Linked DNA regions of Geobacter metallireducens GS-15. Each later gene encodes a partner of the first gene's protein in a complex. Links are inferred from orthologs where the notes say so. Each region holds a gene or a part of one and is shown on either strand. Other genes may lie near its edges. The genes, in order: tsaD and tsaE.

Evidence for each region.
Region 2: the proteins of tsaD (region 1) and tsaE are in contact, whole or in part, in a crystal structure (PDB 6N9A), measured with the Thermotoga maritima proteins. The link is inferred for Geobacter metallireducens GS-15 from one-to-one orthologs. Residues at the interface, in WP_004082750.1 of Thermotoga maritima: Cys10, Asp11, Arg49, His50, Leu82, Gly84, Gly135, Gly136, Glu154, Thr155, Leu156, Asp157, Asp158, Ser159, Glu162, Asp165, Lys166, Arg169, Leu170, Tyr175, Lys213, Thr214, Leu217, Tyr218, Gln221, Arg222, Asn324; in WP_004082108.1 of Thermotoga maritima: Leu37, Gly38, Lys46, Lys57, Val59, Lys60, Ser61, Thr63, Phe64, Thr65, Leu66, Met67, Val69, Pro71, Tyr82, Arg83, Leu84, Asp86, Asp88, Phe89, Asp93, Ile128, Asp130, Glu131, Arg134.

Annotation. Positions count from the first base shown.
Region 1 is NC_007517.1:1,462,397-1,469,234, reverse strand. What follows is about bases 1,400-4,399. They hold tsaD (tRNA (adenosine(37)-N6)-threonylcarbamoyltransferase complex transferase subunit TsaD), read right to left. Parts: upstream 3,413-4,399; coding sequence 2,387-3,412; downstream 1,400-2,386. Other genes in these bases: GMET_RS06555 (PhoH family protein), read right to left, coding at 3,412-4,399; rsmA (16S rRNA (adenine(1518)-N(6)/adenine(1519)-N(6))-dimethyltransferase RsmA), read right to left, coding at 1,563-2,390; GMET_RS06570 (MucR family transcriptional regulator), read left to right, coding at 1,400-1,509. In the rest of the region: GMET_RS06580 (3-methyl-2-oxobutanoate dehydrogenase subunit VorB), read right to left, coding at 1-516; GMET_RS06575 (4Fe-4S dicluster domain-containing protein), read right to left, coding at 615-818; more of GMET_RS06570, read left to right, coding at 1,009-1,399; more of GMET_RS06555, read right to left, coding at 4,400-4,731; GMET_RS06550 (hypothetical protein), read right to left, coding at 4,799-5,068; GMET_RS06545 (aminotransferase class V-fold PLP-dependent enzyme), read right to left, coding at 5,145-6,290; GMET_RS06540 (right-handed parallel beta-helix repeat-containing protein), read right to left, coding at 6,316-6,838.
Region 2 is NC_007517.1:2,091,891-2,098,480, forward strand. What follows is about bases 3,839-6,590. They hold tsaE (tRNA (adenosine(37)-N6)-threonylcarbamoyltransferase complex ATPase subunit type 1 TsaE), read right to left. Parts: upstream 5,580-6,590; coding sequence 5,097-5,579; downstream 3,839-5,096. Other genes in these bases: GMET_RS09500 (aspartate kinase), read right to left, coding at 3,839-5,039; GMET_RS09510 (CBS domain-containing protein), read right to left, coding at 5,586-6,035; GMET_RS09515 (bifunctional ADP-dependent NAD(P)H-hydrate dehydratase/NAD(P)H-hydrate epimerase), read right to left, coding at 6,056-6,590. In the rest of the region: rph (ribonuclease PH), read right to left, coding at 1-15; GMET_RS09485 (DHH family phosphoesterase), read right to left, coding at 100-1,182; GMET_RS09490 (ComEA family DNA-binding protein), read right to left, coding at 1,555-2,133; cimA (citramalate synthase), read right to left, coding at 2,130-3,716; more of GMET_RS09500, read right to left, coding at 3,822-3,838. UniProt on the Escherichia coli protein: Required for the formation of a threonylcarbamoyl group on adenosine at position 37 (t(6)A37) in tRNAs that read codons beginning with adenine.

The DNA.
Region 1 (6,838 bases):
AACGGAATCGCCGAGGATCATCGACGGCATCCGGTAGAGGTCGGCGAGGTCAAAGGCGAGCATCGTCAGGTCATACATCTCCTGGACCGACGCCGGGGCAAGGACGATGATGTGATAGCCGCCATGCCCTCCCCCCTTGACCGCTTGAAAGTAGTCGGCCTGGGAGGCGTCGATGCCGCCGAGCCCCGGGCCCGACCGGCAGATGTTGACGATCACCCCGGGCAACTCCGCGCCGGCCATATAGGAAATCCCCTCCTGTTTCAGGGAAATGCCGGGACTGGATGACGAGGTCATGGCCCGCACGCCGGTGGCCGAGGCGCCGAGAAGCATGTTGATGGAAGCGACCTCGCTCTCGGCCTGGATGAATTCGCCGCCAAGCTTGGGGAGTTCCCGCGACATGTATTCGGGGATATCGCTCTGGGGAGTGATGGGATAGCCGAAGTAGTAGCGGCACCCGGCCTCAATGGCGGCCATGGCAAGGGCTTCGTTCCCTTTCATGAACAGACGCTTTGTCAAAGCAACCTCCGTGAATGAATCAGAAAAAACGGTCTGACAGAAACCTTTCAGGACAAATCAAACTTCGCTGCAGGCGTATGCGAACAATTAGCCCGGTATCACTTGAACACCACAATGGCAACATCGGGACAGATTTCCGCACAGAGAGAACAACCGGTGCACTGATCCTGATGGGTTGCAACCGCAGTCACATACCCCTGTTTATTGGCGGTGTCGCTCATTATTACAAGCTTTCTCGAACAGGCGAGCGTGCACAGGCCACACCCCTTGCAGCGCGATTCGTCTATCTCAATGTACGCCATGGCAGGCATTCCTTTCACACAAAATCTTCGGCATTCGGGCAACGAAACAAACCTAACAGAATCCCATAAGGAGCGTCAATTGTAATTTATTCTGTAAAAATGCGATTTGCCGCTTGATTTCGATCAATGTTCACGTTACAAGATTAAATAACGTCATAAACTCTTTCATTGACAAAGGGAGGGAAACCGAATGGCTTCGACATTGTTGGAATTAACGGCAGGCATTGTCTCTTCACACGCTGCTATGTCAGAACTTTCCACCGAAGAACTGGTACAGGAAATTCAGAAAGTGTACACGACTCTGCAGCAGCTTGAAGGAGGCGCGCCCGAGGCCGCGCAGGCAGAAGAGACCAAGGCTCCCGTCATCAGTCTCAAGAAGGCTTTCCAGGCAGATCAGGTCGTCTGCATGATCTGCGGCAAAGGAGGGATGAAGACCCTCACCCGCCATCTGGCCCAGGTCCATGACATGAAGCCGAGGGAATACCGGAAGCAGTTCAACATTCCGTCTTCCCAGGCCCTGACTGCCAGGAAGTTCTCCGAAGCGCGCAAGAAAATGGCCCAAGAGCGGGGGCTTGCCGATAATCTGGCCAAGGCCCGCGCAGTAAGGGCTACCAAGATCCAGGAAAAGAAAGGGGCGCCCGCCGAGAAGCCGGCAAAGCCAAAGGGAGCGCCGCGGAAGAAAAAGGCTTAACCCGCCATTTTCCCCTCATCAACGGTGAAAGCCGTCCTCTCCGGGCGGCTTTTCTATTTTCCCCCCAATGCCATCATGGCCCGGGAAAGGGCCGCAAACTCGTCAAGGCTCAGGGTCTCACCACGCCTCCCCGGCTCTATCCCGCACACTGCAAGGGCTTCAGACAACTGCTCCCCGGAAAGCCCCAGGCCGGCATTTTTCAGACAGTTCCAGAGGGTTTTTCGCCGCATGGAGAAAGCCCCTTTCACGAGGCGGCGGAAATACTGCTCGTCTCCCACAGCCACCCGGGGCTTTTCGAGGGGGACGAAGCTCAGGACGGCCGAGTCCACCTTCGGCACGGGATGGAACGAACCTGGTCTGACGATCATTTCCCGCGTCACATCAAAATGAAGTTGGAAAAAGACCGACAGGATGCCGTAATCCTTAGTCCCCGGTGAGGCGGCGAGGCGGTCGCCCACTTCCTTCTGAAGCATGAGCACCAGACGGGAGAAGAGATCGCGGTTGTCGAGAAACGCAAAGAGAACCGGCGTGGATATGTTGTAGGGGAGATTGGCTGCCACCTTCCACCGTTCTCCCCCTTCATAAGCCAGGAGGTCGCGCAGGTCGATCTCCAGAATGTCGCCGTGGACGATCTCCACTCGCGGGTTATCCCGAAAGGCCTGGCGGAGTACCGGCACGAGCCGCGTGTCCAACTCCACCGCCACAAGGCGCGCGCATCGATGAGCCAGCATCTCGGTGAGGGCGCCCTTTCCCGGCCCCACTTCCAGAATGCGGTCGTCGGGCCGCATATCGACGATGTCCGCGATCCGTGCGAGAACATGACGGTCCACGAGAAAATTCTGCCCCAGCGCCTTGCGGGCGCGAATCCCCTCCCCTCTCACGACTCCAGCCTCGTCCGGATCGTATCCAAGGGCCAGTTTACCAAGGCGTCCAGGGAGAGGCCGTCGCTGATCCCCCGGGAGAGGTAGAAATCACCGGGAACCGCCAGCATGGCGGCGTTATCGCTACAGAGGGAAGGAGAAGGGATGGCGAGCTCGATTCCCCTGTCAGCAGCCTCCCGGGCCATGTCGCGGCGCAGGGCGCTATTGCAGGCAACGCCGCCGGCAACCACGACCCGACCGATCCCCTCGGTCTCTGCGGCAAGGAGCGTTTTCGTCACGAGCACGTCGCAGGCGGCCCGTTGAAACGAAGCGCAGAGGTCCCGGAGTTGCTGGCCATCCTCCTGGACCGGATTCTTGCGGACATGGTTCAGAACCGCAGTCTTGAGGCCGCTGAAGCTGAAGTTGAAGCTGCCGTCGTGGAGGAGCGGCCGGGGGAAGGAAATGCTGGCTGGGTCCCCCTCGGCGGCAAGGCGATCGATCTCAACCCCGCCCGGATAGGGGAGTCCCAAGAGCTTTGCGACTTTGTCGAAGGCCTCGCCGGCAGCGTCGTCGCGGGTCTGGCCGAGGGTGGTGTAGCGGCCGATGCCGTCGACCCGGTAGAGATGGGTATGCCCCCCCGAGACGGCGAGGGCCACGAAGGGAAACGCCACCTCTCGCTCCAGGAAAATGGCCGAGAGGTGCCCTTCGATATGGTTCACCCCAACGATGGGGAGCCGGCGGGCAAAGGCGATGGCCTTGGCAACGGCGGTACCCACCAGAAGTGCCCCGGCCAGTCCCGGCCCCTGGGTCACGGCGACCCCCTCGATGGCGTCGAGGGAGACCGAAGCAGTGCGGAGGGCTTCGTCGATGACGACCGGGATGCTCTCCAGATGTTTGCGGGAGGCTATCTCAGGGACAACCCCCCCGTAGACGGCATGGTCCTTCACCTGGGTCGCAACGATGCTCGACAGCACCGTGCGCCCGTCGCGGACCACCGCGGCGGCGGTTTCGTCGCAGGATGTTTCGATCGTGAGAATGAGCATTACAGCAGATTCGCCGCCAGTTCCGCCAGGTCGGAGCGCTCGCCCTTGGTCATGGTGACATGGCCGGCGATTGCCTGCTCCTTGAAGCGCTCCACCACGTAGGTAAGGCCGTTGGACGAGGCATCCACATAGGGGTTGTCAATCTGGTAGGGGTCGCCGGTGAGGACGATCTTGGTCCCCTCCCCAGCCCGGGTAATGATGGTCTTGATCTCGTGAGGCGTGAGGTTCTGGGCCTCGTCGACGATCATGAACTGGTTCGGTATGGAGCGACCCCGGATGTAGGTGAGGGGCTCAATTTCCATGATCCCCATGGCCATGAGCTCCTTATACCCCTTGCTGTGGCGCTTCTCGGCCTCATGCCCCGACAGGAGAAGTTCCACGTTGTCGAAGATGGGCTGCATCCAGGGGGCGAGCTTCTCCTCGATATCTCCGGGAAGGAACCCCAGGTCGCGCCCCATGGGAAAGACGGGCCGGGAGACGAGAAGGCGGTTGAAGACGTTCTCCTCGGCGGTCTTGTGGAGGCCCGCAGCAATGGCCAGCAGCGTCTTGCCTGTACCGGCCTTCCCCACGAGGGTCACGAGCTTGATGGAGTCGTCGAGTAGAAGATCGAAGGCAAAGGCCTGCTCGCGGTTGCGGGGGAAAATGCTCCAGACCCCCTCCTTGCCGGTCTTGATGAGGGGAGTGATTTTCCCATCCCCCACCCGGTACTTGCCGAGGGCCGTATGGGAAGGGTTCGCTTCATCCCGCAGGGTGACGCACTGGTTCGGGAAGAAGGTCTGTCCGGGCAACTCCACCCACCCCTGGCCATGGAACCGGTCAACGGTATCGGCCGCCACGTCGATCTCGGTGAAACCGGGGTAGAGCTCTTCGATGTCGACCTTATCCGATTCGTAATCCTCGGCCTTGAGGCCGATGGCGTCGGCCTTTATCCGCAAGTTCGTATCCTTGGTGACGAACACGACGGGCGCGCCACCGTTTTCTTCCAGAATCTTGACGGCCACCGCCAGTATCCGGTTGTCCCCCCGCTCCTCGCGCAACTCGGGAGGAAGCCGCTTCATGATCTTCTCCTCGTACATCTCCACCCGGAGCATCCCGCCGGTCTCGAGGGTAATGCCCGAGGAGAGGGACCCAATCTTGCGCATGTCGTCCAGATAACGGGAGACCTGGCGTGCGTTGCGTCCCGTCTCGTTCATGTCCTTTTTGAAGCGGTCCACCTCTTCGATGACCGTAATGGGGATAATGATGTTGTTTTCCTCAAACTTGAAAATGGCCTGGGGATCGTAGAGGAGGACGTTGGTATCGAGTACGAAGTTTTTCATCGAGGTTTCTCTTTTCGTGGATGGAGTTTAGAGATAATGCGCTACATGCCCGCCCGCGGGTTGGATGCTATTTTTCGATGACATGCACCTGAAGGCCCGAGGAGAGAGCGAGGATCTTGATAAAGACCGGCCTGTCACGGTACCTGGCGTCGAGGATCACCTCTCCCTCGCGGTTGATCGCCGCAAGGACGCTCTCGGGCGATTCCTTGATGGTGTAAAAGTTGTAGATACCCGTTGCGTAGAGTTCGTCCTTGGTCACCGGCTTCTCGGGGGGAAGCGAACATCCGGCGAGACATGCCACTACGAGGCAAAGTGCAACAAGGAATCGCTTATTCATACTTCCCCCTTTGACGAATCATTCATCATGAGTTGTGGGGCCATAACACGGACATAACCGTACGGAAAGGGGACTCTCACGGAGAGCTGATAATCTTCCCCATCGCCTGGAGAAAGGTACCGATCTCTTCATCTGTGGTGAAGTAGCCGGGGCTCACCCTGACCGCGCCGCCGGGATAGGTGCCGATGGTCCGGTGGGCAGCAGGGGCGCAGTGGAGCCCTACCCGCACGCAGATATCGAACTCCTGATCGAGCCGGAAACCGATGGTCTGAGGGTCGACTCCCTCCACCGTGAAACTCACGAGCCCCCCCCGCGGTTCGTCCGGCAATGGTCCGTGGCAGGTTACTCCCGGCAGCGCTCCGAGCCCATCCATGAGAAAGGCGACCAGTTCCTCTTCCCGCTTCCGGATCACTTCCAGTCCCACGGTTCGGATGAAATCGACACCTGCCCCGAGACCGGCGATGCCCGGCAGATTGTGGGTCCCGCTTTCGAACCGTTCGGGCATGGCGTCGGGCTGTTCCACGCCCGACGAGTATCCCCCTGTCCCCCCGACAAAAAGCGGTTCCAGATCCACACCTTCGGCCACACAGAGAATGCCGGTCCCCGGGGGCCCCATGAGCCCCTTGTGCCCCGGCGCTGCCAGGAGATCGATCCCCATGGCCGAAACGTCGAGGGGAATCATTCCCGCGCTCTGGGCGGCATCCACAAGGGTGAGAACTCCGGCGCGACGGGCCACGGCGGCAATTTCCGTGACCGGTTGGATGGCGCCGGTCACGTTGGAGCAGTGGGCAAGGGCAATGAGTCGCGTCGAAGGGCGGATGGCGGCAGCGATCTGGTCCGGGGAGACAAACCCGCGACGGTCGGCCTCGATCCAGGAAATCTCGACTCCCCGCTGCCCGGCCAGATGGAGCGGGCGGACGAGCGAATTGTGTTCCGCCGAGGTGGTGACCACGTGGTCGCCGGGCCGCACAAGCCCCAGCACCGCCAGATTGAGGGCCTCGGTGGCACTATGGGTGAAGACCACCCGCGACGAATCGCCGATGCCGAAGAGGGCCGCCACCGACTCCCGCGTTTCAAAGAGAAGACGGCTCGCCTCAATGCCGCGACGGTACCCTCCCCTGCCCGGGCTGACCCCCACGTCACGCATGGCCCTGTTCACCGCTTCATAGACCGGTTCAGGCTTGGGATACGACGTTGCTGCATTATCGAGATAAAGCGACATTAGGAAAAAGCTAGCATGACGTCAGCTATTTAGCAACGGAATTCAAGGTCGGGAAATACGGCCGCGCCTTGAGCACCGGGTTCACGAAAATCCTTCCCCTGGCAGGGTTCTGGGCCTGGAGGTCAAGACGCATGTCCAGCGGCGGGGAGGGATCCCCCCACCAGTTGGCAATTGCTCTAAAATCGTCACGTCCCGCGTTTTCGATATCGAAGCGGCCATTGCCCGAAAAGGCGTTCCCCCACGCGACACCCTGTCCATCCTCGACCCGCAGGCCGATGTCAGCGTTGGACACAATTTCGTTGCCATATACCCGAACCCGGGACCGGACGAGGTGAATCCCCACGTGGCGGTTCTCCGCGATCCGCGTACCCGTCACCTTTCCTTCGCAGTCGGTGAGGACAATGCCGGTGCCGTTTCCCTGGAAAAAAGAGCCGGACATGCTGAGCCGGGACGCGACCCCGGTTAACCCGGTCTCCCTGTTATCCGTTAAACCGGCCCCTTCCAGGAGGAGGGAGCCGCCACGCACCGTCATGCCAAGGCGATTGTCG
Region 2 (6,590 bases), 630 kb from region 1 along the record:
GCCGTCCGAACGCATATTTCACCTCTCTGTGCTAAATTTTAAGCTGCGTACACTAAACGATAGGCTGGAGGATGTCAATCTGCATGACATGACGAGACCTTACACCTCACGTAGTGGATCGTTAAAATTTCGCTTTTCTCTGAGTTCCTGCAATCTTTGCGGCTTGGTGTCGACAATATGAAGCTCAGCCAGGAGTCTATTGGCAAGGAAATCCTCGGCTTCGTGAATTGCCTCCGGTGAAGCGGGCACATTTTCAATCTTTCCCCCTGCCATCATGCCATGACCGCCAGCGTGCCCTCTTCCCTCAACCAAAACCCCAATAAGAATACCGGCATTCAGATCGTGCCGGATCGTGCGTAACGACAACAGCATCCCATCGCCGTACTGCCCCATTGCAAGCACTAATTCTATTCCTTCCAACCTTAAGAAAAAATCTGCCATTTCGGCAACCATTTCGGGAAAATTCATCTGTGCGAGATTAGTTATCAGGAGCTTCCCGTAGATCTTGGTATTTTCGAGAGCCCTATTCACCATAAGATAATATTCGACAGGAAGTTTCGGATGAGTGATTTCGTAGAGAAGTTTCTTGTTGGAAAGTGTAAACAGCTTGAGATAAGCGTCTCGGTCAGGCTTGTTCGCCTCCCTGCCGAGATCCTGAGTTTCTGATTTTATGGCGTAAAAAAGTGCTGTTGCCAGCTTGGTCCCCAGATAGACGCCTTGAGTCACGAGGTATTCGTAAAGTATGGTTGCCGTGACTCCGTAATCCTCACGAATATCGACCCATCGGCACTTCTCGCTTGTTTCCCGCATCGGATGATGATCGACGAGAATATCAACACTGCTGTCGGCTGGCAGTGAGTTGTTCCCGGTCCCTGGCTGCGTGTCCAGCATGCAGACCACGGAGAACTCCCGGAAGTTGATAAGCCCTATTGGAGTTAGAGGAATTTCGAGTTCCTTCGCCATGGCAAGATTCTCGCTCCTACTAATCATGCCCGAAAAAGCGATTGTAGCCTCGCGATTGACCTTCATAACGAAGAGATGGCGAAGCGCTATGGCCGAAGCGAGACAGTCCGGGTCAGGGTTATCATGGATCACTATCAGTATTTTGCCTCTGCCCCTGACCCAGTCGAGCATTTCATCCGTGAAGCGCTTCGTATCCAGATTCTCTGACCCCAACCCCATAAAAGGACTCCTAAACGTGTCATCATTTTAGACAAAAAAAGAGAGGAAAGACCATGCTTTCCTCTCTTTGGATCCTCTTGGGATAACCTATTAGCCCAAGAAGAGGTTATGATTTCTCGCCCGATTGGCCAGAATTGTCGGGTCTATCACTTCGCCGCAGCAGGTGCATTTCCAAGCGTCGAACGATCTTACAAAATCATAAAACTTTTCAGCAAACATTCTCCCTTTGCACTTTGGACATTTCATTTGGAGCCCCTCCACTGCAGAGTTTGATGTGAGTGCAGTGAAGATTTCACCATATGTGCCAAACGGGTCAAGCTCTAATGAATGACACTCTCAATCTTGTCCCGATCAATAATTATTATTGATAATTCAATGCGTTACAGTGTTTGGGAAATATCGCTCCAGCTTGTCCACCGTCACTTTCCCTATGCCTGAAACTCTCTCGAGGTCTCTAATAGACCTGAAACCGCCATTGTATTGACGGTCAAATACAATCCTTCGTGCGAGAGTTGGTCCGATCCCGGGAAGTAGCTCCCATTCTGATTCGGTCATTGTGGCTGGGTCAAGTGGAATACCTAGAAGTATCCTTTCAGTTGCAGGCATCGTTTTCAACGAAATTTTGACTGGTTCTGAGGCATCCCTCTCAAACATTACCCAGTCTCCATCTTTGAGACGAGTGGCAAAGTCGGACGATTTTGAAGCATTTGCCGTGAGTCCTCGATACGCCATAATTATGACGCTCTTTAAGACTGCGTCTTCGGGAAGACAATAAACGCCAGACTTTCCCTGAATACCGGTAACCTTAACCCTAACGCCATTGGAGCGGTCAAGAAGAAAGGCCGTGGATCCACCCTCAGTGAGTGGCAATCCACGGCCTTTCGTGACTAAAACAGTACTTGCCAGAACTGCTAGGGTCCAGAGCGCAATGAGATGCGCCCGTTCCCTCATTTATTGACGCCCTCCGCATCCTCTGTCCTGTGGAGTTTGTACTCAATACTGTCGATCAGAGCCTGATAGGAGGCATCGATGATGTTTTCCGAGACACCAACCGTCCCCCACCGCGCTTCCTTGTCGCCCGACTCGATGAGAACGCGAATGGATGAGGCTGTACCCTGCCCTGCCGGCAGGACGCGAACCTTGTAGTCAAGAAGCTTCACTTCCTTCAGTTTCGGATAGAACTTCTCCAGGGCCTTGCGAAGGGCATTGTCGAGAGCGTTGACTGGACCGTTGCCTTCAGCCGCAGTGTGCTCCACCTTGCCGCCAACCTTGACCATGATAGTCGCCTCGGAAAAAGGCTTCTGGTCTTCGTGGCGTTTCTCATCAATAACCCGGAAACCGATAACCGAGAAAAACTTCCGATGAGTACCGAGAGCACGCTTCATCAGCAATTCAAATGAAGCCTCGGCCCCCTCAAACTGGTACCCCCGATTCTCCATCTCTTTGATATTATCGAGGATTTCAAGGGTAACCGGATCCTTGCTGTCCATGTTGATATTGAATTCCTCGGCCTTGGCAAGGATATTGGAGCGGCCGGAGAGGTCGGAAATGAGCACCCGGGTCATGTTGCCGACCAGTTCAGGCCTCATGTGCTCATAGGTCTCGGGATGGCGCTGAATGGCGCTCACGTGGACCCCGCCCTTGTGGGCAAAGGCTGAATTACCCACATAAGGCTGATGCTTGTCAGGGGAAAGGTTCGCCAGTTCGTACACAAAACGGGAGAGATCCCGAAGTTTCTTCAATTGCTCATCACTCACGCACTCCGCCTTCATCTTGAGCCTGAGGGCAGGCATGATGGAGCAGAGATTGGCATTACCGCACCGCTCACCAAAACCGTTGATGGTGCCCTGAACCTGCACAATCCCCTCATTGACCGCATGAAGAGAGTTAGCGACCGCACACTCGGAGTCATTGTGTGTGTGAATGCCCAAGGGAGCTGAGATGTGCTTGCGAACCTCGCGGATAATCTCGGCAAGCTCGAACGGCATAGTACCGCCGTTGGTGTCACAAAGCACAATGCAGTCGGCCTTGGCATCCTGAGCAGCCTTGAGGGTTTTGATGGCATAGTCGGGATTGGCCTTGTAGCCGTCAAAGAAGTGCTCTGCGTCGTAGAAAACCTCGGGAACCCGGGTCTTCAGATATTCAAGAGAATCGAAGATCAGCTCGAGATTCTCCTCGTTGGAAATGCGCAATGCTTCCCGAACATGAAAATCCCAGGTTTTGCCGAAAATGGTGCAGACATCGGGCTCGGCCTGCACGAGGGTCTTCAGGTTGTGGTCTTTGTCAGGGGTTATCTTGGCGCGGCGGGTCGAACCAAAAGCGGCGATCTTCGCCTGGGAGAGCTTCTCCTTCTTGATGTCTTTGAAGAAGGCGACATCCTTGGGGTTGCTGCCGGGCCACCCCCCTTCAATGTAATGGATTCCGATCTCGTCAAGCCTATTGGCGATACGGATCTTGTCTTCAACGAGGAACGATATGTCCTCTGCCTGGGTGCCGTCACGAAGGGTGGTATCGTACAGTTTAACGAGACTCATTGATTCACCTTTGAAATGAAGTGTTAGATACGCGTATAGCGTTTAGCATGCCGGCGTTGCCGGACACTAGACGCTATACACGAATACGCTGAAGTTAATCTGAAGCTATTTGCCGGAAAGGCCGAATGCCTCGTGGAGCACCCTCACGGCGAGTTCCGTGTACTTGGCGTCAATAACGACAGACACCTTGATCTCGGAGGTGGAAATCATCTGAATATTGATTCCTTCATTTGCAAGGGTTTGGAACATCTTGGTGGCGACACCGGCATGGCTCCGCATGCCGACGCCGACGATGGAGACCTTGGAAATGCTTTCATCGGCCGACACGCCCGTTGCCTTGATCTCAGTGGCAATTTCCTTGGTGATGGCAAGTGCCTTTTTGAAGTCGGCCTTGGTGACAGTAAAAGTGAAATCGGTAAGATCGCCACCACTCACGTTCTGGACGATCATATCGACCGAGATATTGGCATCGGAAAGGGACGACAAAATCTTGGCGGCAATCCCCGGTTTGTCCGGCACGCCCAGTACGGCAATCTTAGCTTCATTCTTGTCGTAGGCGATACCCGAAACGAGTACAGCTTCCATGTCCTTATCCTCCTTGGTGACCATAGTCCCTTGATTGTCATTGAAACTTGAGCGGACATGTATGTCCACATTGTATTTCTTGGCAAATTCGACTGAACGAATCTGGAGCACTTTCGCTCCAAGGCTCGCCAGTTCCAGCATCTCGTCGTAGGAAATCTTATCGATCTTACGGGCGTCCTCACAGATGTTGGGGTCGGTGGTGTAGACACCGTCAACGTCGGTGTAGATCTCGCAGACATCGGCCTTCATGGCGGCAGCCATGGCCACGGCCGAGGTATCGGAACCGCCGCGCCCCAACGTGGTAACGTTGCCGTCCTTGTCTATCCCCTGGAAACCGGCCACGACAACGATAGTCCCGTCCTTGAGGTCAGCCCTCACCTTTGCGTCGGGAATCTCTTCAATGCGGGCCTTGCTGAAGACGCTGTCGGTAATGATCGGCACCTGCCAGCCATGGTAGGATTTTGCTTTGTATCCCATGGATTTGAGACACATGGCGAGAAGGGCGATGGATACCTGTTCGCCCGAGGCAACCAGAACGTCATACTCGCGGTTATCGGGAAACTCGCACACCTCATTGGCCAGGGCCACGAGCTTGTTGGTTTCGCCGGACATGGCCGAAACGACGACCACCATATCGTTGCCCGCGTCGTAGGTCTTGGCGACCCTCTTGGCAACATTGCGGATCCGTTCAATCGATCCCATTGAGGTGCCGCCGTATTTTTGGACCACCAGAGCCATCTACCGTTCCTCCTTTACGTATCGAGTCCTAATGAATACGCCGCTTCGCGTCGTCCCTTAATAGCAGGAATCCAAACGACGGTCAAAACATTTTTTTAATAATGCCTCATGGTTTGAGCCGTGCGAAATAAAGTCGATACGCCGCTCGGTATCGCTTAAATAATCAAATATAATATCAAGACGTTCCGTTAGGATATCAGAACCAAGCCGTTCGGCCCACTCGACGAGGCAGACTCCATTCCCATCGAAGTACTCGTCAAAACCGAGTTCTGCTGCATCATCGACGCCACCAAGACGGTAGAGATCGAAATGGTAAAGTCTGATTCGTCCCTGGTACTCATTCAGAAGGGTAAACGTAGGACTTGTAATGGGTACAGAGCTATCAATACCCAGACCGGAGGCTACCCCCCGTACAAACTGGGTCTTGCCTGCGCCCAACTCTCCGGTGAGGGCGATAAAACTCCCCGGCTCCAGCAGTCGCCCAAGCCGCTCACCCAGCCGGATAGTCTCTTCAACACTGTGCGAAGTAACTGAAACCACAACGCGCTACTTCACCATTGTTCTGATGAGGTCAATGCGGGAAACCATGCCGACGAGCCGTTTTCCCTCCACGACCGGCAAAGCATGGAGCTTCTTGCTGCTCATGATATCGGCCACCTCGCTCACGGGGGTATCCGGCGTTACCATCTCCGCAGTGTCGGTATAGAGATCCCCGACAGTCTGGCCGGTCATCTTCTGGAGTTCCTTTTCGAATTTTTTCTCGCTCTCAAGGTAAATAACCCAGTCGAAAAGAGAGATGACCGTAGGTATGTGAAGGCTTTTATCCTGTTCGATAAGGTCCGATTCAGTGACGATGCCGATGAGGTTGCCGCTCTCATCCACTACCGGTACGCTGCCGACCCGATGTTTCGTGAATATCTCCGCCAACTCCCTGATTGTGGTTTCCCTTTTGACCGACACGACATCAGTCGTCATTATATCTCGTACTTTCAACATATTAGCATCCTTTCTTTCAATTATAGGGTTAGCGTTTTGAATGCCCAGGGGAGTCTTTCCTGAACGTCGACGGCCGACATGCCGATTTCTCCCTTGTCGGCTGCCACCAAATCTGCGGCGTGACCATGAATGAACACGCCGAGCCGGCAGGCGTCAAAGGGTTCGTATCCCTGCCCCAAGAGAGATGCCAGGATGCCGGTAAGGACGTCACCCATCCCCCCCGACGCCATACCAGGGTTACCGCTCCCGTTGATGGCGACCCGTCCGTCCGGCGCAGCAATGACCGTACGGGCACCTTTCAGTATCATATACACGCCATTCTGTTCTGCAAACTCACGCGCCGCAGCAATCCGGTCTGCCTCGATAATCGCGGTGGAGGTGCCGGTAAGACGGGCCATTTCGCCCGGATGCGGGGTAAGGACGATGCAGTTGCTCCGTTTTCGCTGCAAGATGGCGGGGTCTTCGGACAGGGCGTTCAGACCATCGGCATCTATCACAAGAGGGGTCTCGATCTTGGTGACGAGATGGCGGATAAGGCGTGCAGTGTCTAAATGC